DNA from 3 places in the Mesorhizobium sp. M0998 genome. Region 2 is predicted to be linked to each of the others. Evidence: riboswitches for the same ligand, from Rfam matches in the RefSeq annotation. Region 2 holds a riboswitch; each other region holds the start of a gene.
The links. A riboswitch is a leader RNA that binds a small molecule or an ion and turns the genes downstream of it on or off. The one in region 2 is predicted to bind cobalamin.
Positions count from the first base shown of each region.

Region 1: it holds a riboswitch for cobalamin, as region 2 does, so the genes downstream of both, NKH59_RS30260 (CbtB domain-containing protein) here and NKH59_RS16325 (DUF1636 family protein) in region 2, are expected to answer to the same signal.
Region 3: it holds a riboswitch for cobalamin, as region 2 does, so the genes downstream of both, metE (5-methyltetrahydropteroyltriglutamate--homocysteine S-methyltransferase) here and NKH59_RS16325 (DUF1636 family protein) in region 2, are expected to answer to the same signal.

Region 1 is NZ_JAMYND010000056.1:5,781-12,184, forward strand. Features, by position in the region: gene mgtE (magnesium transporter) at 1-392, shown strand, start outside; gene NKH59_RS30240 (MerR family transcriptional regulator) at 532-918, shown strand; gene NKH59_RS30245 (methyltransferase family protein) at 937-1,443, opposite strand; gene NKH59_RS30250 (heparan-alpha-glucosaminide N-acetyltransferase) at 1,460-2,458, opposite strand; gene NKH59_RS30255 (SRPBCC family protein) at 2,677-3,084, opposite strand; cobalamin riboswitch at 3,194-3,391, shown strand; gene NKH59_RS30260 (CbtB domain-containing protein) at 3,428-3,607, shown strand; gene NKH59_RS30265 (CbtA family protein) at 3,623-4,405, shown strand; gene cobU (bifunctional adenosylcobinamide kinase/adenosylcobinamide-phosphate guanylyltransferase) at 4,398-4,919, shown strand; gene cobO (cob(I)yrinic acid a,c-diamide adenosyltransferase) at 4,921-5,538, shown strand; gene NKH59_RS30280 (hypothetical protein) at 6,036-6,350, shown strand; gene cbiB (adenosylcobinamide-phosphate synthase CbiB) at 6,378-6,404, opposite strand, start outside.
Region 2 is NZ_JAMYND010000015.1:42,725-49,128, forward strand. Features, by position in the region: gene NKH59_RS16300 (NADH-quinone oxidoreductase subunit D) at 1-761, opposite strand, end outside; gene NKH59_RS16305 (NADH-quinone oxidoreductase subunit C) at 762-1,364, opposite strand; gene NKH59_RS16310 (NuoB/complex I 20 kDa subunit family protein) at 1,370-1,951, opposite strand; gene NKH59_RS16315 (NADH-quinone oxidoreductase subunit A) at 1,942-2,307, opposite strand; gene NKH59_RS16320 (winged helix-turn-helix domain-containing protein) at 2,643-3,842, shown strand; cobalamin riboswitch at 3,872-4,075, shown strand; gene NKH59_RS16325 (DUF1636 family protein) at 4,114-4,548, shown strand; gene cobW (cobalamin biosynthesis protein CobW) at 4,545-5,585, shown strand; gene NKH59_RS16335 (cobaltochelatase subunit CobN) at 5,604-6,404, shown strand, end outside.
Region 3 is NZ_JAMYND010000048.1:5,204-11,607, forward strand. Features, by position in the region: partial or broken gene NKH59_RS28925 (MFS transporter) at 1-520, shown strand, start outside; gene NKH59_RS28930 (helix-turn-helix transcriptional regulator) at 582-1,415, shown strand; gene NKH59_RS28935 (hypothetical protein) at 1,733-1,987, opposite strand; cobalamin riboswitch at 2,542-2,742, shown strand; gene metE (5-methyltetrahydropteroyltriglutamate--homocysteine S-methyltransferase) at 2,838-5,174, shown strand; gene NKH59_RS28945 (FMN-binding negative transcriptional regulator) at 5,282-5,500, opposite strand; gene NKH59_RS28950 (dihydrodipicolinate synthase family protein) at 5,535-6,404, opposite strand, start outside.

The DNA of each region.
Region 1 (6,404 bases), on a different contig from region 2:
TCGTCGCCGGCATGGGCGGCAATGCCGGCTCGCAGACCATGACTGTCACGGTGCGGGCGCTGGCGACCAGGGACCTCGACATCTACAATGCCGGCCGCATCATCCGCCGCGAAATCGGGGTGGGCTTCATCAACGGCATCATCTTTGCCATCCTGATCGGCCTCGTGGCTGCTGCCTGGTTCCACGATCGCAATCTCGGCGGCATCATTGCGGCTGCGATGATCATCAATATGTTCGTGGCGGCTCTGGCGGGCATCCTTATCCCGCTGCTGCTCGACCGCTTCAAGATCGATCCGGCTGTGGCTTCGGCGGTTTTCGTCACCACAGTCACCGATGTCGTCGGTTTCTTTGCCTTTCTCGGGCTCGCCACATGGTGGTTCGGCGTGCGCTGAACGTCACCTCAATTGACTTTTACGTAAATGCCATGCGAGGCTTTGAAAGGTGCCTTGTCCGCCGATTCTGGTACGCGCCTGGGCGCTGGCGGCGCCGGCCAGTTGGAACTCGCGGCGTGGCCGGGGCATTGGAGTGACGATGCGGGAATATTATTCGATCACGGAGCTGACCCGCGAATTCGACGTGTCGACGCGGACGTTGCGCTTCTATGAGGACGAAGGGCTGGTGCAGCCGGTAAGACGCGGCCGCACGCGGCTGTTCCGTCCGTCGGACCGGCATCTCATCCGCCAGATCATGCGGGGAAAAAGACTCGGCTTCTCGATCAACGAGATCCGCGAGATCATCCAGATGTACAGGGAGCCGCCCGGCGAGGTAGGCCAGCTCAAACTGATGATCAAGCGCATCGAGGAAAAGCGCGAGGATCTCCGCCAGAAACGCCGCGACCTCGAAGAGACCCTGGCAGAGCTCGACCAGGCCGAGGAATCCTGCGTCGAGCGGCTGGTGGAGCTCGGCGTCACCACCTAAGCCGGTGTCAGCCTCGGCTCAAATCCAGCGCCGCACCCTTTTGGCGTAGTCCCGGTATTTCTTGCCGAATTTGGCCGTCAGCACCTTCTCCTCGCTCTCGATCGTCAGCTTCTGCGTCAGGAACGCCGCGATGACTGCCAGCGGCAGGAACCAGGCGATCCCAGTGACAAAGGCGAGGCTGACCAGCAGCAGCGTGTTGGCGAGGTAGATCGGGTTGCGGCTGACGGCGAAGGGTCCGGTGGTCACCAGATGGTCAGGCACGCCGTTCGGGTTGAGCGTCGTCTTGGCGCGGATCATGGTGCGGATTGCCGTGAACCAGAGCGCGGCAACCGCCACCAACCCCACAAGGCCGGCGGCGAACAGGATGTCGCCGAGAAGATCGCCGATCCACGGCAGCGGATAGAACAGCCCTAGCGCGACGCTGACGATGATGGCAGCGATATAGATCAGCGGCGGCCATGGGATGTGCCCCAGCTTCGGCTGCCCAGGATTTTGCTGCATGGGTTTCGGGTGACTGTCGCTCATTATTGTCCTCCCTCGATTAGCGCGTTCCCGGTTCCGCCGCCTCGGTTTGGGCGGTGCAGGTGCCGGCGAGCTCGCCAATATGCGCCTTCCACTCTGGGGACTGGTCGTCGCTGTAGAGCCGGTCAAGCGAGGCTTCGCCCTGGAGAGTGTCCAGCATGCAGGCACAATAGCTGGAGCAGAACTCGGTGTCGCGTGCCTGCTCGCAGGATATCTGGCAGGATTTCAGAAAACGCACCTCCCTGGTTTCGGCCTGCGCCGGCATGAATTGCGAAAACAGCCAGACCGAGCCGATCAGCACCGGCTGATGGATCAGATAGAAAGCAAGGCTGTGCCGGCCGATGAAGACCAGCGGATTTGCCCAGCGGCCGGGCGCCAATGCCGACAGCCGCGTCAGCGCGCCGGAGGTGGCGGCGAGCTTGGTAACCGCGATGCCGGCAAGTACGGCGCCGAACCAGGGCAGCAGCGGCACGTAGTCGTTGGAGCGCGGGTTGGTCGCCGACAGGCCGACCCACCACAAAGCCGGATGATCGAACGTTTCGGATCGCAGGTAGAAAGGCGCAGCGACGACGAATACGGCGACAAGCAGCGTCAGCAGCGCCGGCAGGCGCAGGAACGCCAGGCCGAGCAGGCTGGCGAGCGCGATCTCATGCAATATGCCGAAGAAGATGAAGCCGTCGGGCGTGGCGATGCGGGTGACCAGCGATATTGCGAGCGCTGCCCCGGCAACCATGGCGAAGCGCTTCCAGAAGCCGGTCCAGCGGATTTTTTTGCCATGGGCGAGATAGAGGCTGATGCCGACCAGGAACAGGAAGCTCGAGGCGATGCAGCGCGCGTAGATTTTCCACCAGCCGAAGGCGGTGAGGCCGGGATCGGTGTAGCCGAAGAATTCGACGTCCCAGGTGAAATGATAGCTCGCCATGGCAAGCAAAGCGATGCCGCGTGCAATGTCGATAACGGCGATGCGCTTCGACTTCGGTTGATCCTGAACGGCTGCGGTCGGCGTGTCGATGCTCATGGTCTCGCTGTCTTGATTCAGCCCCGGCAAGACGACTATCACGGTTGCCACCGTCAAAAGAAGCAGGACCTTGCGTCGTGTTGGCGCCGGTCGGCATCAGGGCTGCTTTAGGCCACAGCCGGAAAGCCTTTGGCCGGCGTGCTGGCGTTCTTCGGCCTGGGCGCGGTTTTCGCGACGCTCGGGCTGCTGGCGGTGGCCTGCGGCTTCGTCACCTGGCGTTATCTGCCCAAATCGCTTTGATGTGCGAGCGCCGCATGGCGCTCGCGCACCCAGTTGTGGAAGCGGTGCAAGTCGTATTCCTCGGGCATCAGCACGCCGGCCTTGTGGCGCATCGAGCGCAGGCCCATCTGGTTGACCTCGCAGATATCAGCATCCTCCTCCAGCACCTGGGTACCGAACGCGACGATGTTGTCGATATCGGCGGCCGGATCGGCGAGCGCTTCGCGTCGCGGCAGACGAGCAGCCAGTTGCGATACCAGATGGCCTCGAGATCGCGCTGATAGGCTGCGATGTCCCAATAGGCTGTTTGACGGCAGCGTCGGCTCGGGCCGCGTCAGGCCGTTGTAGGGAATCGCTTGTTCGGGCTGGGTTGCATGCCGGCTTCCTCCCCATCCGCCAGCCGACACCCGGCTGCGAAAATTGTCAATCGCGGCGCCGGTCTGCGAACTTGGCGAGGCGGCGCATTCGCCACACGATCCGGCGGAATTTGGTTTGCCGGGCGCGGCGATTCTGCCTATAGTCGCTGATGTCGTCGGTTCCGTTTGGAACCAAGAGGGAATGCGGTGCGGGCGAAATTGTTTGCCCAATGCCGTGGCTGCCCCCGCAACTGTGTGCGGTAGTCCTCTCCATATGCCACTGAAGGTTCGCCTTCGGGAAGGTGGGGAAGGGCGCTGATCCGCGAGCCAGGAGACCTGCCGGCGACAGGAAACTGACTTCTATGCCCTCGGGTGGAGGGCGAAAGGACAAGACATGAATACCGCTTCCGTTTCGCTCGGCGCTTCCGCCTCCTCGCAGTCGCGTCTCATGCAGCTGGCGCTTGCTGCATTCCTCGGCATTTTCGTCATGGGCTTTGTCGGCTTCTCGCATATCGATGCGGTCCACAATGCCGCGCACGACTATCGCCATTCGATGGGCTTTCCCTGCCACTGACAAGGGGCTGACATCATGACACTGTTTCGCAACGTCGTGTTCATCGCGGCGATCGCAGGGCTTGTGGCCGGCGTGGCTCTCGCCTGCATGCAAGCCTATGCCACGGTGCCGCTCATCCTGAAGGCGGAAGTCTACGAACAGGCCGGCGGCGGCCATGACCATGCCGCGGCACCTGCGGCACCGGCCGAAAACGCCGCGGGCACGACGGCTATGAGCAGCGCCGCGCCGGCACCGGCTGAAGCAATGGCTCCGGCGGAAGACGAAGGCTGGGCGCCGGCCGACGGTTTCGAGCGCTTCGGCTTCAGCGTCGTTGCCAATATCGTCACCGGCATCGGCTTTGCGCTGGTCCTGATCGCGGTTTCGGAATTCGCCGGCGGCATCGGCAACTGGCGCCAGGGCCTGTTCTGGGGGCTTGCCGGCTTTGCCGTGTTCACGCTGGCGCCGGGCCTCGGCCTGCCGCCGGAACTGCCGGCGATGCCGGCGGCCGACCTTGTCCAACGCCAGATCTGGTGGTGGGCAACAGTGGTGGCGACCGCCGCCGGGCTCGGCCTTATCGCCTTCCGCAGATCGTTGCCGCTGGCGATCCTTGCCGTAGCGTTGATCGTGGCGCCGCATATTGTCGGCGCGCCGCAGCCCGATAGCTTCGAGACGGCGATCCCGGAAGGCCTGCACCACCAGTTCGTGGTGGCGGTGACGCTGACCAACCTGGTGTTCTGGCTGGTGCTCGGCGCGGTCGTCGGCGTGGTGCGCGGACGCTTCACGGGCACGGCGACCAGCCTGCGCGACAGCTTTGCCTGACCGCGCGGCGGGGGCACTGCCCCGGGTCATCGGCGGGGCGCGCCCCGGCAAGCGCGCGCATGCCGAGAGCCTGGTGACGGTCGGCCCGCCGCCTTGGAGCTATATCGCCACGGCGCAAGCCTATGACGACGAGATGCGCCAGCGCATCGCGCTGCACCGCTCGCGCCGCGGCGCCGGCTGGACGACCATCGATGCGCCGCTCGACCTTGCCGGCGCGATCGGAGCGCTGCCTGACGGCCAGCCGGTGCTGATCGATTGCCTGACGCTGTGGCTGACCAACCATATGCTGGCCGACCATGATGTCGAGGCCGAATGCCGGAGGCTGGCCGATGTGCTGTCGCGGCCGCGTGGGCCGTGGTTCGTGGTGTCCAACGAGGTCGGCCAGGGCATCGTGCCGGACAATGCGCTGGCAAGACGGTTTCGCGACGCCGCCGGCCGGCTGAACCAGGACGTCGCGGCTGTTGCCGGCACCGTGCTTTTGATGGTGGCGGGGCTGCCGCTCAAGGTGAAATGACATGGCTGATACTATCGATCCCAAGGACGAGGAACGCCACCGCGCCAAGATGGCCAAGCGCAAGGCGGTGCAGGACGCCGAGGTCGCGGCCAAGACGGTCAAGAAGGGGCTGCTGATCGTCAACACCGGACCGGGCAAGGGCAAGACCACGGCCGCCTTTGGGCTGGCGCTCAGGATGCTCGGCTATGGCAAGCGCGTCGGCGTCGTTCAGTTCATCAAGGGCAAATGGCACACCGGCGAGAAAGACGCCTTTGCCGCCTTCGGCGACCGTGTCGTCTGGCACGCCATGGGCGAAGGCTTTACCTGGGAGACACAGGACCTGAAGCGCGACATCGCGGCGGCCGAGGCTGCCTGGGCGAAAGCGCTGGAGCTGATGGCCGAGCCGTCGATCAGCCTCGTGGTGCTCGACGAGCTGAACATCGCGCTGCGCTACGACTACCTCGATCTCGAAAAGGTGGTCGCGGCGCTGAAGGCGCGTCGCGAAGGCCTGCATGTCGTCGTCACCGGCCGCAACGCCAAACCGGTATTGGTCGAGGCGGCCGATCTGGTCACCGAGATGGGCGTGACCAAGCACCACTTCTCCGCCGGCGTGAAGGCGCAGCAGGGGATCGAGTTCTGAGGGGTGTTGCTGGCGCCTCTTCTTCCTTCTCCCCTTGTGGGAGAAGGTGGATTGGCGCGCAGCGCAAAGACGGTTGAGAGGTGCTGGCCGGGGCGCTGTTGGTGCCAAGCTGGAACACCCCTCATCCGGCCGCTTCGCGGCCACCTTCTCCCACAAGGGGAGAAGGGAAAGCCGCACGAAGCGGCTCGCCCCTGGAATGGTAAGGGTGAGGGGCGGCGCCGACCTGACGCGATTATTTGAGGCGTAGCCTTATTTTGTTCTTGCTTTGTGCCGGCAGCTATGCTACTAATTTGGCTATGGTGCTAATTGGGCTCCAACGACCCGTCGCTTGGCGGTTTTTGTTTCGCCTGAGATCGGGCGAAGATCACAACAGAATTACGACCGTCGAGATTACCCCAAACAGTGCGATCAGCAGAAAATCGGCGATCCGGTAGAGTTTCAGTGCCGCCGGATCTCAGGGATAGAGTTCTGGTCGCTTGCGAAGCTGGAGATTGTTCGTGGACCAGGCGGTAATCGTCTATCTTATTCTCAATGATGGTCAGTTTGGTGCCGCTGACGAACGCGAATCCATTTATGCGCTCGAGGATCGGCTAGAGAAAGCTATCGAGGATGCATCGGTCGGCGAGTTTGACGGTGACTTGTTTGGTGAAGGCGAATGCATCCTTTACATGTATGGGCCAAACGCTGAACGACTTTTTGTCGTAGTCGAACCCTTATTGAAATCTTCTCCCGTAGCTGCCGGTGGGTACGCGATCAAAAGGTTTGGCGTGGAAGCCGATCCGAGCGCAAAGGAAGTCCGTGTTACCTGGTAGGTCGGGTTTGCCGACCCATTCGGACGTTCACGCGGCGATGACGATCACCGCGAC
Region 2 (6,404 bases):
TCACCGTTCTTGCCGATCGGAATGTCGAAATCCATCTCGGCATAGCATTCGTAGGGCTGCGATTTGCGCAGGTCCCACGGCGCGCCCGAGCCGCGCACCATGACGCCGGAAAAACCCCAGGCCCAGGCGTCGGCCAGAGACACCGTCGCGATGTCGACATTGCGCTGCTTGAAGATGCGGTTGCCGGTCAAGAGTGAGTCGAGGTCGTCGACCGATTTCAGGAACGGGTCGATCCAGCTGCCGATGTCCTCGATCAGCTTCTGCGGCAGGTCCTGGTGGACGCCGCCGGGGCGGAAATAGGCGGCATGCATGCGCGAGCCGCTGGCACGCTCATAGAACACCATCAGCTTTTCGCGTTCGACGAAGCCCCACAGCGGCGGCGTCAGCGCGCCGACATCCATCGCCTGCGTCGTCACGTTGAGGATATGCGACATGATGCGGCCGATTTCCGAATAGAGAACTCGGATCAACTGGCCCCGCTTCGGCACCTCGATGCCGAGCAACCGCTCGGCGGCGAGCGCAAAGGCGTGCTCCTGGTTCATCGGCGCGCAATAATCGAGCCGGTCGAGATAGGGCACGGCCTGCAGATAAGTCTTGGCCTCGATCAGCTTTTCCGTGCCGCGATGCAACAGCCCGATATGCGGATCGACGCGATCGACGACTTCGCCGTCAAGCTCCAGCACCAGGCGCAAAACGCCGTGCGCCGCTGGATGTTGCGGGCCAAAATTGATGTTGAAGTTGCGAACGGAGGTTTCAGCCATTTACTGCTTTGCCTTTTCGTCGCCTGGAAGGACGTAATCCGTACCTTCCCACGGAGACAGAAAATCGAAATTGCGGAATTCCTGCTTGAGCTCCACCGGCTCGTAGATGACGCGCTTGGCTTCGTCGTCGTAACGCACCTCGACGAAGCCGGTCAGCGGAAAGTCCTTGCGCAGCGGATGGCCTTCAAAGCCGTAATCGGTCAAAATCCGCCGCAGATCCGGATGGCCTGAAAACAGCACGCCGTAAAGATCGTAGGTCTCGCGCTCGAACCAGTCGGCGCCGGGATAAATCCCGGTGATCGACGGCACCAGCGTCTCTTCGTCGGCTTGGACCTTTATGCGGACGCGGATATTCTGCCTCGGCGACAGCAGATGATAGACCACATCGAAGCGCTTTGCCCGCGACGGATAATCGGCGCCGCAAACGTCAATGATCGAAATGAACTGGCATTTCGGGTCGTCGCGCAGGAAGGTCACCACCTCGATCAGGTCGCGCGGCTCGACCGAGATGGTGAGTTCGCCATAGGCGAACCCCGCCGCGCCGATCCGGCCGATCAGCTTCTCGCCGAGATAGGTCGAGAGGTCATTCAACGCCTGGGTCATGCCGCTCACCGCTCGATCGTGCCGGTGCGGCGGATCTTCTTCTGCAGCAGAAGGATGCCGTAAAGCAGCGCTTCGGCGCTCGGCGGGCAGCCGGGCACGTAGATGTCGACCGGCACGATGCGGTCGCAGCCGCGCACCACCGAATAGGAATAATGATAATAGCCGCCGCCATTGGCGCAGGAGCCCATCGAGATGACGTAGCGCGGCTCCGGCATCTGATCGTAGACCTTGCGCAGCGCCGGCGCCATCTTGTTGGTCAGCGTGCCGGCGACGATCATGATGTCGGACTGGCGCGGGGACGCGCGCGGCGCGACACCGAACCTCTCCGAGTCATAGCGCGGCATCGAAGTATGGATCATCTCGACGGCGCAGCAGGCGAGGCCAAAGGTCATGAACATCAGCGAGCCGCTGCGCGCCCAGGTGATCAGCGCCTCGGTCGAGGTGACGAGAAAGCCCTTGTCGGCGAGCTCGTTGTTGATCTCCAGGAAGAATGGATCGTCGGACCCGACCGGCCTGCCGGTGTTGGGGTCGATGAGGCCCTTGGGCTTCGGCGCGACGAGCGTACCGGAACTGTCGTTCAATCCCATTCCAGCGCTCCTTTTTTCCATTCATAGGCAAAGCCGATGGTCAGCACCGCCAAAAACACCATCATCGACCAGAAACCGAGCATGCCGATCTGACTGAACGACACCGCCCACGGAAACAGGAAGGCCACCTCCAGATCGAAGATGATGAACAGGATCGACACCAGGTAGAAGCGGATGTCGAATTTCATGCGGGCGTCGTCGAACGAGTTGAAGCCGCACTCATAGGCCGAAAGCTTTTCCGGATCGGGGTTGCGATAGGCCACCAGGAAGGGTGCGGCGAGCAGCGCCAGTCCGACGACCAGCGCCACGCCGATGAACAGGACGATGGGCAGGTACGAACTCAACAATGCGTTCATTCTGCAGCTTTCCGTTGCGGCCAATCCACTCTGATTACAGCACCGGACCCACTTGCGGAAGCGTGACAGTTTAACCACTGAACCGTTTTAAGGGGGCTCTATGCTGCAACGCGGCGAGGGTTAGCGCAGCGCTTTCGGCGAAGCAAGTCAAACCTTGTTCAAATCGCGGTGCTGGACGGCATATCCGGGAAAACTGGTCCGATCCGCTCCTGTTTGATTTCCTTCACTTTTTACTCCACTTTTCTCTCCTGACATGGATGCCGCCAAAACCCTGCTAGCATGGCACGGAATCGCAGGTCATTTTCTCTGTCCAAAATCGTCCGGATGCCGCCTTCATGAAGGAAAAAATCTCGCTTGCCATGGCCCGCCGCATTGCGCTGGCGGCACAGGGATTCAATGACCCGCGCCCCACCGGCACGCCTGACCGCCGGCATCTGGCCCGCGTGCTTGCCCGTACCGGCCTGCTGCAGATCGATTCCGTCAGCGCCGTGGTGCGCGCCCACTATATGCCGCTTTATTCGCGGCTTGGCCCTTACAAGCTGGCGTTGCTCGACAACGCCGCCGTCACGCGCAAGCGCATGGTCTTCGAGTATTGGGCGCATGAAGCCTCGTTCTTGCCGGTCGAGACCTATCCGCTGATGCGCTGGCGCATGCAGCGGGCCGAACGCGGCGACGAAATGTACAGCGGACTGGCCAAATGGGGCCGCGAGCACGCCGCCTATATCGAAGACATCTATCGCGAGGTCGCCGAACGAGGCCCGATCGCGGCGTCGGCTTTCGAAGGCCAGAAGGGTTCGGGCGGCTGGTGGGGCTGGAGCCATGCCAAGCATGCCTTCGAGTGGCTGTTCTGGGCCGGCCGCATCACCACGGCGCATCGCCGCGGCTTCGAGCGGTTCTACGATCTGCCGGAGCGCGTGCTGCCGCCGGCGGTACTCGCGCTACCGGTTCCCTGTCCCGAGGATGCTCACCGCGAATTGCTGCGCATCTCGGCCCGCGCCCACGGCATCGCCACGGCAGGCGACCTGCGCGACTATTTCCGCCTCTCGCCCGCCGACATCAAGGGCCGCATCGAGGAGTTGGTCGAGGCCGGCGACCTGTTGCCGGTGAGCGTCGAAGGCTGGAGCAAAACAGCCTATCTCCACAACGACGCCCGTTTGCCGCGCAGGATCGAGGCGCGCGCCTTGCTCGCGCCGTTCGATCCCGTCGTCTTCGAGCGGTCGCGCACCGAGCGCTTGTTCGACTTCCACTACCGCATCGAGATCTACACGCCGGCCGAAAAGCGCCGGTATGGCTATTATGTGCTGCCATTCCTGCTCGGCGACAGCATCGTCGGGCGCGTCGACCTCAGGGCCGACCGTCCGGCCGGCGTATTGCGCGTCCATGCCGCCTATGCGGAGCCCGGCGCCCCGCCACAAACCGCTGCCGAACTCTTCGAGGAATTGAAGCAGATGCAGGGCTGGCTCGGGCTTGAGCGCATCGAGGTGACCGCTGCCGGCGATTTGGGCCGGCCGCTCGCGGACATCGCCGCGCCATAGACGTGCGTTGACACGACTGCCTCCACAAGCCTAAATCGGTTCCAGACGGTCCCCTGCCCGCAACGGCAGGGGCCAAGAGGGAATGCGGTGCGAAATCTCGATTTCAAATCCGCGGCTGTCCCCGCAACTGTAAGCGACGAGCCAAGGCCGAAAACCACTGGGATATTCCCGGGAAGGCGGCACCCAGGCGATGACCCGCGAGCCAGGAGACCTGCCGTCTAGGACCTAAGAATCCGATGGCCTGGCGGGTTTTCCGGGCAAGGAGCCTGATTTGGAACGCGACAGCAGTTTTCCGGCTGAGACAGCGGATTTATTGTCCGGCCATGGTGATTCCCCGGCCGGCGTTACCGTCATCGTCTGCTCGTCCTGCCGTGACGAGACCGGTTCGGACGCTCATCCGCGCGCCGGCGAACTGCTCGCAGAGGACACGCGCCGCGCTGCTTCCAGCGAAAACATCAAAATCCGCGCCGTCGAATGCCTCGGCAATTGCAAGCGCCGGCTCAGCGCGGCCATGCTGCGCGACGGCTGCTGGAGTTACGTCTTCGGTGATCTGACCACGACCAGCGGCGCCGATCTCGTCACCGGGGCAAAGCTGTTCGCCACCTCGACGGATGGGCTCATTCCATGGCGCGGCCGTCCCGATTGCCTGAAGCGCGGCCTGGTTGCCCGCATCCCTCCCCTTGACCTGTTGAAGGACCTGACATGACCGCTGCCTCCCTTTCGCGCGTTCCCTGCACCGTGGTCACCGGCTTTCTCGGCGCCGGCAAGACGACGTTGATCCGCCATTTGCTCGAAAACGCCAAAGGCAAGCGCCTGGCCATCATCGTCAACGAGTTCGGCGACATCGGCATCGACGGCGAGATCCTGAAGGGCTGCGGCATCGACACCTGCCCCGAGGAAAACATCGTCGAGCTGGCCAATGGTTGCATCTGCTGCACCGTCGCCGATGATTTCGTCCCGGCGCTGGACCAGATCCTGTCGCTGACGCCGAGGGTCGACCACATCCTGATCGAGACATCCGGCCTCGCTTTGCCCAAGCCGCTGGTCCAGGCCTTCCAGTGGCCGTCGGTGAAAAGCCGCGTGACGGTGGACGGCGTCATTGCCGTGGTCGACGGACCGGCGCTGGCTGATGGCCGCGTAGCCAACGACATGGACGCCCTGCAGGCGCAGCGGGCGCAGGACGAGACGCTCGACCATGACGATCCGGTCGAGGAAGTGTTCGAAGACCAGCTCGCCTGCGCCGACCTGATCATCCTGTCGAAGAGCGACCTGATGGACGCAGCCGGCTCGGCCCGTGCCAATGCCGTCATCGGCAAGCACGTTGCGCGGGCGGTGAAGATCGTACCGACTTCGCAAGGCAAGGTCGACCCTTCGGTGCTGCTCGGCCTCGGCCTCGCCGTCGAGGACGACATCGAGAACCGCAAGACCCACCACGACGACGAGCTCGACCACGAACATGACGATTTTGACTCGTTCGTCATCGACATCGCATCTGTGTCCAACCCGAACGAGCTCGCACAACGCGTCGCCACGGCGGCGGAGGAAGAAAACGTGTTGCGCGTCAAGGGTTTCGTCGAAGTCGGCGGCAAGCCGATGCGGCTCCTGCTGCAGGCCGTCGGTCCGCGCGTCAACCACTATTACGACCGCGCCTGGACCGCTGAAGACGACCGCCGCTCGCGCCTCGTCGTCATCGGCCTGAAAGGGCTGAACCGCCCGGCCATCGAGCGTATCCTCGCCGGCTGACCCCAGGTACGAGCCGCGATGCACATCCTCACCACCACATCCGCCTCGCTCGACGATCTCGCCGAGCCTGTCGATCTCAGGCAAACGCCTGCGGATGTCGTGGCGCTGTCCTTCACCGACAGCGACCTGGCCGGGCTGGCGGCGGCGTGGAAGGCAGATGCGCACCGCCTGCCGTCGATGCGGCTCGCCGCCTTGCGCGACCTGCGCCATCCGATGTCCGTCGACCTGTGGATCGACAGTGTCGCCCGCCACGCCAAGGTCATTCTGGTCCGCATCCTCGGCGGCTATGACTGGTGGCGCTATGGCTGCGACCAGCTCGCCGCTATCGCGCGAAATCGCGGTATCAAGCTGGCGCTCCTACCGGGCGAGAGCCACGACGAGGATTTGCGACTGATCGAAGGCTCGACGCTGCCGCGCGAGGAGTTGGACGCCCTGCTTGGCTACTTCCGCGAGGGCGGGCCGGCAAATATGACGGCGCTGGTGCAGAGGCTGGCAAGTCTCGCTGGATCGGGTGCGGCGGTAGCCGAACCTGTTAGCGTGCCAAAGGCGGGATTTTACGAGCCGGGACTGGGGGTCGTAGAACGCGGTGTCCCCCTCCCCCTCGAGGGGAGGGCCCGGCCGCAGGCCGGGGGTGGGGTCCTCTCCGAAGCGCGCCTGCACAAAACGTCGAGCACTGCCGTGACGACCCCACCCGGCCCTGCGGGTCCCCTCGAGGGGGAGGGGGACGTCGTGCCAATTCTCTTCTACCGTTCGATGCTGCTCGCGGCCGATGTCGCGCCCATCGACGCGCTTTTCGAAGCCCTGCGCCACCGCGGCATG
Region 3 (6,404 bases), on a different contig from region 2:
CTCATGCCAGCCGGTGCGGCCTGGATTCAATCATTCTCGCTGTTTAACGTCACAGTGCAGCTTTCGGCGCCGCGGTGGGTGGTTGGACGCGCCCTCTCTCTATCAGACGGCCACATACGGCGGCATGGCGGCGGGAAGCTGGCTTTGGGGCGAACTGGCGGATGTCCAAGGTGTTTCGGGAGCCTTGCTCGTCCGCCAGCTGGTTTTTGTCATTGGGGGACTGATGGGCATCCTTCTGCGTCAGCCCGATTTTGAAACGCTCAATCTGGATCCGACCAACAAGTTCAGCGAACCGACGCTGCAACTTGACCTGCGGCCACGAAGCGGTCCGATCATGGTGATGGTCGACTATCGTGTCGATCAGAGAGATCCAGACTCGCCCACAATAATTATCTCAATTTCAGCAGTAATTTTTGATCGCCCATTCGTGCTGTGTACCAGCCCTGTGTCTTGCGCAAGTGGTCACGAACGGCTGCCGGAGCCTCGAAGACGCCCTAAAAACACATGCTGCGATTTTTGAACACGCTTGACGATTAGATTAATTCATCCACAATGCGTGTGTTGAACACGCGAGGTGAGTTATGAACATGAAAGAGCTTAGGGTTCGACTGGGCATGACTCAAAAAGATTTGGCAGAGCAGATGGCAACGACGCAACAGACTGTGGCCCGTTGGGAAACAGGCAAAACGCAGTTGAACGTCGAGCAGATCAAGGACCTTTGTCTCACGTTGAAATGCACGGTCGAGGAGCTGCTGGGCTGGAAGATTGATGTCGAGGAGTGGCGCACGAGCCCGTTTGCAATTGCCGATGCCGAAACGCGATACGGCACGCTCAGAATCAAGACGACTGTTGGCAGCCGCCAATATCCTATTGATGAAAAGGCGCGTGAATCGATTTTACGTCAGTTGAAGGAACTTCATAATCTTCGTAGAAATAACACAAGCAGACCATGGCTGTATTGTTGGAGCCTTGACAACAAGATACTCTTGATAAATCCGCAATATGTCCGCACCATTGAGCTTATCGGTGAAGATGTAGAGGAGATGCCAGAGTATTATCATCCAGAAATCTATCGGGCTTTGGATGACTGGGATAAGGGTGAGGTTTCAGGAAAGCTGAAGAAAGAATGCGATGCCATCATCGCAGAGATGGGTGATCAGGAAGCCGTGCGCATGGCCTCCTATGTTCGCGTCACATATGACGGCGGAGAAGATGAGTGGAACTTCTTGGATGAAGAAACCGCTACGACTTTCTTCGGATTGGAAGCTGCGACCTTTGACGTTCCCCAGTGTAGTTTCGCCGAAGTGGAGGAAGAAGGTTACTACCGAGCGCGATACGCCAACCTTGATCGCGTCGCGGTGATGGAGGTTCCAAGCGACCGTTATCACAGATTGACCGCGCCCGAGGAAGCTTAGAACCATCCACGAAGGGCGCATGTTAAATCTCGACCTTGCGTGGTGCGTTTTCAGTACGAGATGACGTTAAGCGTAGGTAGTGGCAGGTAAGAGTGCTCGACCAGACGCTCAACTGCCTCCTCAATATCGCTGCCGATGTGCCGCAGGACACGTCCACGGGAGCGTGGATAGGCGTGAAGTTCCTGCACTCCACGGTCCGCTCTCCCATCGCCGGTGTGTGCCCGACGCCATCTTGTGGACGAGCTTGGCCGCCTGCACCCGGTTGTATTCCGGCTTGCGGTCCGCCTGGGCGGTCCGCCGCGATGGCTATCTCCATGTCAATCGGCGCCGAACTTTGACTGCCCGCTGCTTTTGATGAATTTGGCGAGGTCCCGCGCATAATCACTCTTGGTCTTCTCCTTGAGGCCCTGTGTCGCGAACTTGTGGTCCAGCAGGGCAAACAGGTCCAAGTCCCCTTCCGCCTGTGGCGCCGGCTTGCCCTCACCGCCCTCGGCTTCCCAATTGGGGACCGCTTCTGCGCGCTGCACCGTGGCGATTGTCCGCCCAAGACGCATCACAAGATCGAACGCCAAACCGTGCGCGTGCACGACGATTTGCCGCTCAGGCCTCATTTGGACAGGACTTGAGCTGGCCCGGTGGTTTGAGCCGGGTTACCTTGAGCCGGTGGGCTGCGAACAAGCAGTTCGAGACATTGGCCTCGATCACTTCGCAACACGCCGCTGCGCCTGGCCTCGGTGTGCTCCCCCGAAATCGTTGTGTCATATCACCGAGGGCATCACGGCCAACAGCTTCCACATGGGCAACAGCCTCGCCATTGAGCCGAATATGGTCGCGAGCAGATCACCAACGAAGCGGTCGGAACCTCGGAGCCGAAGTTCGACGCCGAGGTGGTTCGCATGATGCGCTAAGCAGCACCACGGCGCTTGCCGGTATGTTTGCTGCCGGCAGCCGACGAACTCCTATCCTCCTGGACAAGGGCGCCGTGCGTCATTGCTTTGATTTACCGGCCGCTCAAGGCTTCCACAGTTTTCGCTTTCGAGGCGACCTTTGGAACATGCCAACGGAAATTTAACATAACGACATAAACATTTCTTTATGCGGCGTTGACAAAGAAGCGAACTGCTGTAATTGTCTCCCGCGTCGTGGTTCTCCGTACGGCGCTGCCGCAGCGGAGCTAAGAGGGAAGCCGGTGCGATGCCGGCGCTGCCCCCGCAACTGTTAGCGGCGAGCCAACCCCACTCATGTCACTGAGGCGAATAGCCTTGGGAAGACGGGTAGAGGCTATGACCCCGCGAGCCAGGAGACCTGCCACGGCGAATTACGTCCACGGGCGGGGTGTCTCGGTGGCCGCTGCAGCCTGGCGTTCGTGCCGGCCTGCTAGCGCCTTCCTTGTCACCGACGCCCCAACCATCGGGGTCTGGCATGACTGTCTCTCAGCAAATTCCTGTAGCAACGCTCGGCGTGCCCCGATTCGGTCGTCGGCGAGAACTGAAATTCGCGCTTGAAAGCTACTGGTCCGGAAAATCGTCCGCTGCCGACCTTCTCACGACCGCGAAGGCGCTCCGTGCCGCTAGCTGGGAGGAGCAGCACGATCGCGGCGTGTCGAAAATCCCGTCGAACGACTTCTCGCTCTACGACCATGTGCTCGACACCGCAGCCATGGTCGGCGCCGTTCCATCCCGTTACGGCTGGAATAGCGGCGAGGTTCCACTTGACATCTACTTCGCAATGGCGCGGGGCAACCAGGGTCAGACGGAGGATTGTCGACACGCTGGTCACCAGCAGGCGGCTCATCGGTCTGATTTAACCGCGATGGAAATGACCAAGTGGTTTGACACCAACTATCACTACATTGTGCCGGAACTCAACGATGATCAGACGTTCGCCCTCTCGTCGACGAAACCGGTCGATTACTTCATCGAGGCTAAAGCTCTCGGCGTTCACACACGCCCAGTCATCCTTGGACCGATCACCTTCCTCAAGCTGGCGAAATCGCCTGCCGAAGGATTCGATCCCATCGCGCTCCTGCCGCGGCTGCTGCCCGTCTACGAGCAACTCCTGCAGAGGCTGAAGCTGTCTGGAGCCGACTGGGTGCAGATCGATGAGCCAGCGCTTGTCCTCGATCTGAACCCGAACGAACGAGCTGCGTTCGAATTCGCCTATGGCCAGCTGTCGAAAGCCGCGCCCGAGCTGAAGATCATGCTGGCTACCTATTTCGGGCCGCTGGGAGACAATCTCGAAACCGCGGTTTCTCTGCCCCTGGCCGGGCTGCATATTGATCTCGTGCGCGCTCCCGAGCAGCTGGAAACGGTGGGTCGGCTCGCACCGAAGGATCTGGTGCTCTCGCTTGGCTTGATCGATGGCCGCAACGTCTGGCGTGCGAACCTGCCCGCCATTCTCGACCGCATCAAACCGATCGTCGCCGGCTGGCCCTTGGACCGCGTCGAGATCGCGCCTTCTTGCTCGATGCTGCATGTGCCGATCGACCTCCGCATGGAGACGGAACTCGACGCGGACATCAGGTCGTGGCTCGCCTTCGCGACCCAGAAGACCGACGAGTTGGTGTTGCTGGCCCAGGCCCTGACTCAAGGCAGGGATGCGGTGGCAGGCGCGTTGAAAGCGTCTGCCGAGGCTGCCGCCACTCGCGTGACATCCACGAAGATCCATGACCCGCTTGTTGAGGGACGGATCGCCAGCATTGACGACAGCATGAAGCGACGAGAGAGCGCTTTTGCCGAGCGCTCCAGAGTCCAGGCCGGCACGCTCGGGCTGCCGCCGTTCCCGACGACGACCATCGGGTCCTTCCCGCAGACGCCGCAGGTACGCAGGGCGCGGGCCGCTCATGCGAAGGGCCAGCTGAGCTATGTCGACTACGAGACCTTCCTGAAGAAGGAGATCGAGGCTGCAATTCGCTGGCAGGAAGAGATCGGGCTGGACGTGCTGGTGCACGGTGAGTTCGAACGAAACGACATGGTACAGTATTTCGGCGAGCAGCTGTCCGGCTTCGCCTTCACCCAGCATGCCTGGGTGCAGAGCTATGGGTCGCGTTACGTGCGCCCCCCCATCATCTTCGGCGACGTATCGAGGCCCAAGCCGATGACGCTGCGCTGGTGGCAATTCGCCCAGTCGCTTACGGAAAACGCTGTGAAGGGAATGCTCACAGGCCCGGTGACCATTCTCAACTGGTCTTTTGTTCGCGACGACGTACCCCGCTCCGAAGCATGCCGCCAGATCGCGCTCGCCATCCGCGACGAGGTGACGGATCTCGAATGGTCCGGCGCAAGGATGATCCAGATCGATGAGGCCGCGTTTCGCGAAGGATTGCCACTGCGCCAGTCTGACTGGAAAGACTATCTCGACTGGGCTGTCGAATGCTTCCGGATCGCTTCAACGGGTGTAAAGGACGCGACTCAAATCCATACCCACATGTGCTACTCGGAGTTCAACGAGATCATCGACGCGATCGCTGAAATGGATGCGGATGTCATTTCGATTGAGACGTCGCGCTCGAAGATGGAACTGCTGGACGCCTTCACGAGCTCCAAATATCCGAACGAAATCGGTCCCGGAGTCTACGACATTCACTCACCACGCGTCCCGGAAGTCGGCGAGATTTCGGATCTCGTCATGCTTGCCCGCGAGCGACTGTCGGATTCCCAACTGTGGGTAAACCCGGACTGTGGCCTCAAAACACGCAAATGGGAGGAGGTCCGCCCTGCCCTGATGAACATGGTCGATGCAGCACGTGCGCTCCGGTAGAAAGTGTAGGCCGGAGGGTTTCCTGGTTGCTCACCATGTGGTGAGTGACCGGCTGCCGCATGTCGGCCGTGAATGTGCCAAAACGCGATCACATCTTTTGAAATAAATCACTCGAGCGAGAATGTGCACTTTCCTTCGGCACGTGTATTAATCGCGCAGGAGTAAAGGGTACCGTTTTCTCCCTGTGACGTGTCGAGTTCGAAGGGGATGTGATTGGCGTCGAGACCGCTCCGGCCATGGGTTATCAGCATGCCAAGTGCACTGTTCTCGATCAGTTCGTAGCGGACTTCTCGGCTCGGTTCATCGAAATGCGCGGGTACATACATGACACGTTCCTTCACTGGCCGCCGGGTTCGCTATTCACCGGTTGACATCCGATGGCAAGCGTTCCAACGCGGCGGCGATCTGGCGCTTCGCTGCTGAGGGCAGAGGCAGGATGGGACGCGGGGGGTCGGCACGGCCAATGTCGAGCAATTCGGCAAGTGCATAGACGACGCGAAGGCTCGAGAACTCCTTGAAGAGGCTCCAGAGCGGCGCAAGCGCGGCATCGATCCGTCGCGCTTCGGCCGCATCGCCCTGCTGCGCCGCTGTGACGATCTTTGTGCAGACCTCGGGCAGGATGCCCGCGAGGACGCTGTACCATGTGTCAGCGCCAGCGATCATGGCCTCTGCAGCGTTCCAGTCGCCGCTGTAGCCGATCGAGAACCCTTCCGGCACAGTGCGCCTCTGGTCGGCCAGATGGCTCTTGATCGCATCGCCCTTGTCTGTCGGATTCTTGATAGCGACGATCCCCCGCACCTTTGCCAGGCGGCTGACGAGTGCTGGGGTGAAACGGAAATGCGTCGTTCCTGGATTGTCGTAGATGACGATCGGAAGGCCACTTTCGCGCGCCACCGTGGAGAAATGTTCGAACACCTCGTCATCAGTGAGCGGGGTGTAAGAGGCGGCGGCAAGCAACCCCGCGGCAGCCCCAAGGGCTTTAGCGTCCTGCGCGAGCCTCACTGCTTCGTCGGTGCGCAGCGCGCCCACACCCACCACGACCGGCATTTGTCCCCCGGTTTCGTCCAAGGTCTCGGCGAGCGCCCGTCGCCGTTCCTCGCGCGTCAGATACATGTATGTGCCGGTGCTGCCGAGAAGACCGATGGAATCGACCTGAGCGGCGCAAAGCCTGGCAATCAGCTTGCGCAGAGCAACGGTATCGACGCGGCCGTCCCGATCGGTCGGCGTGAT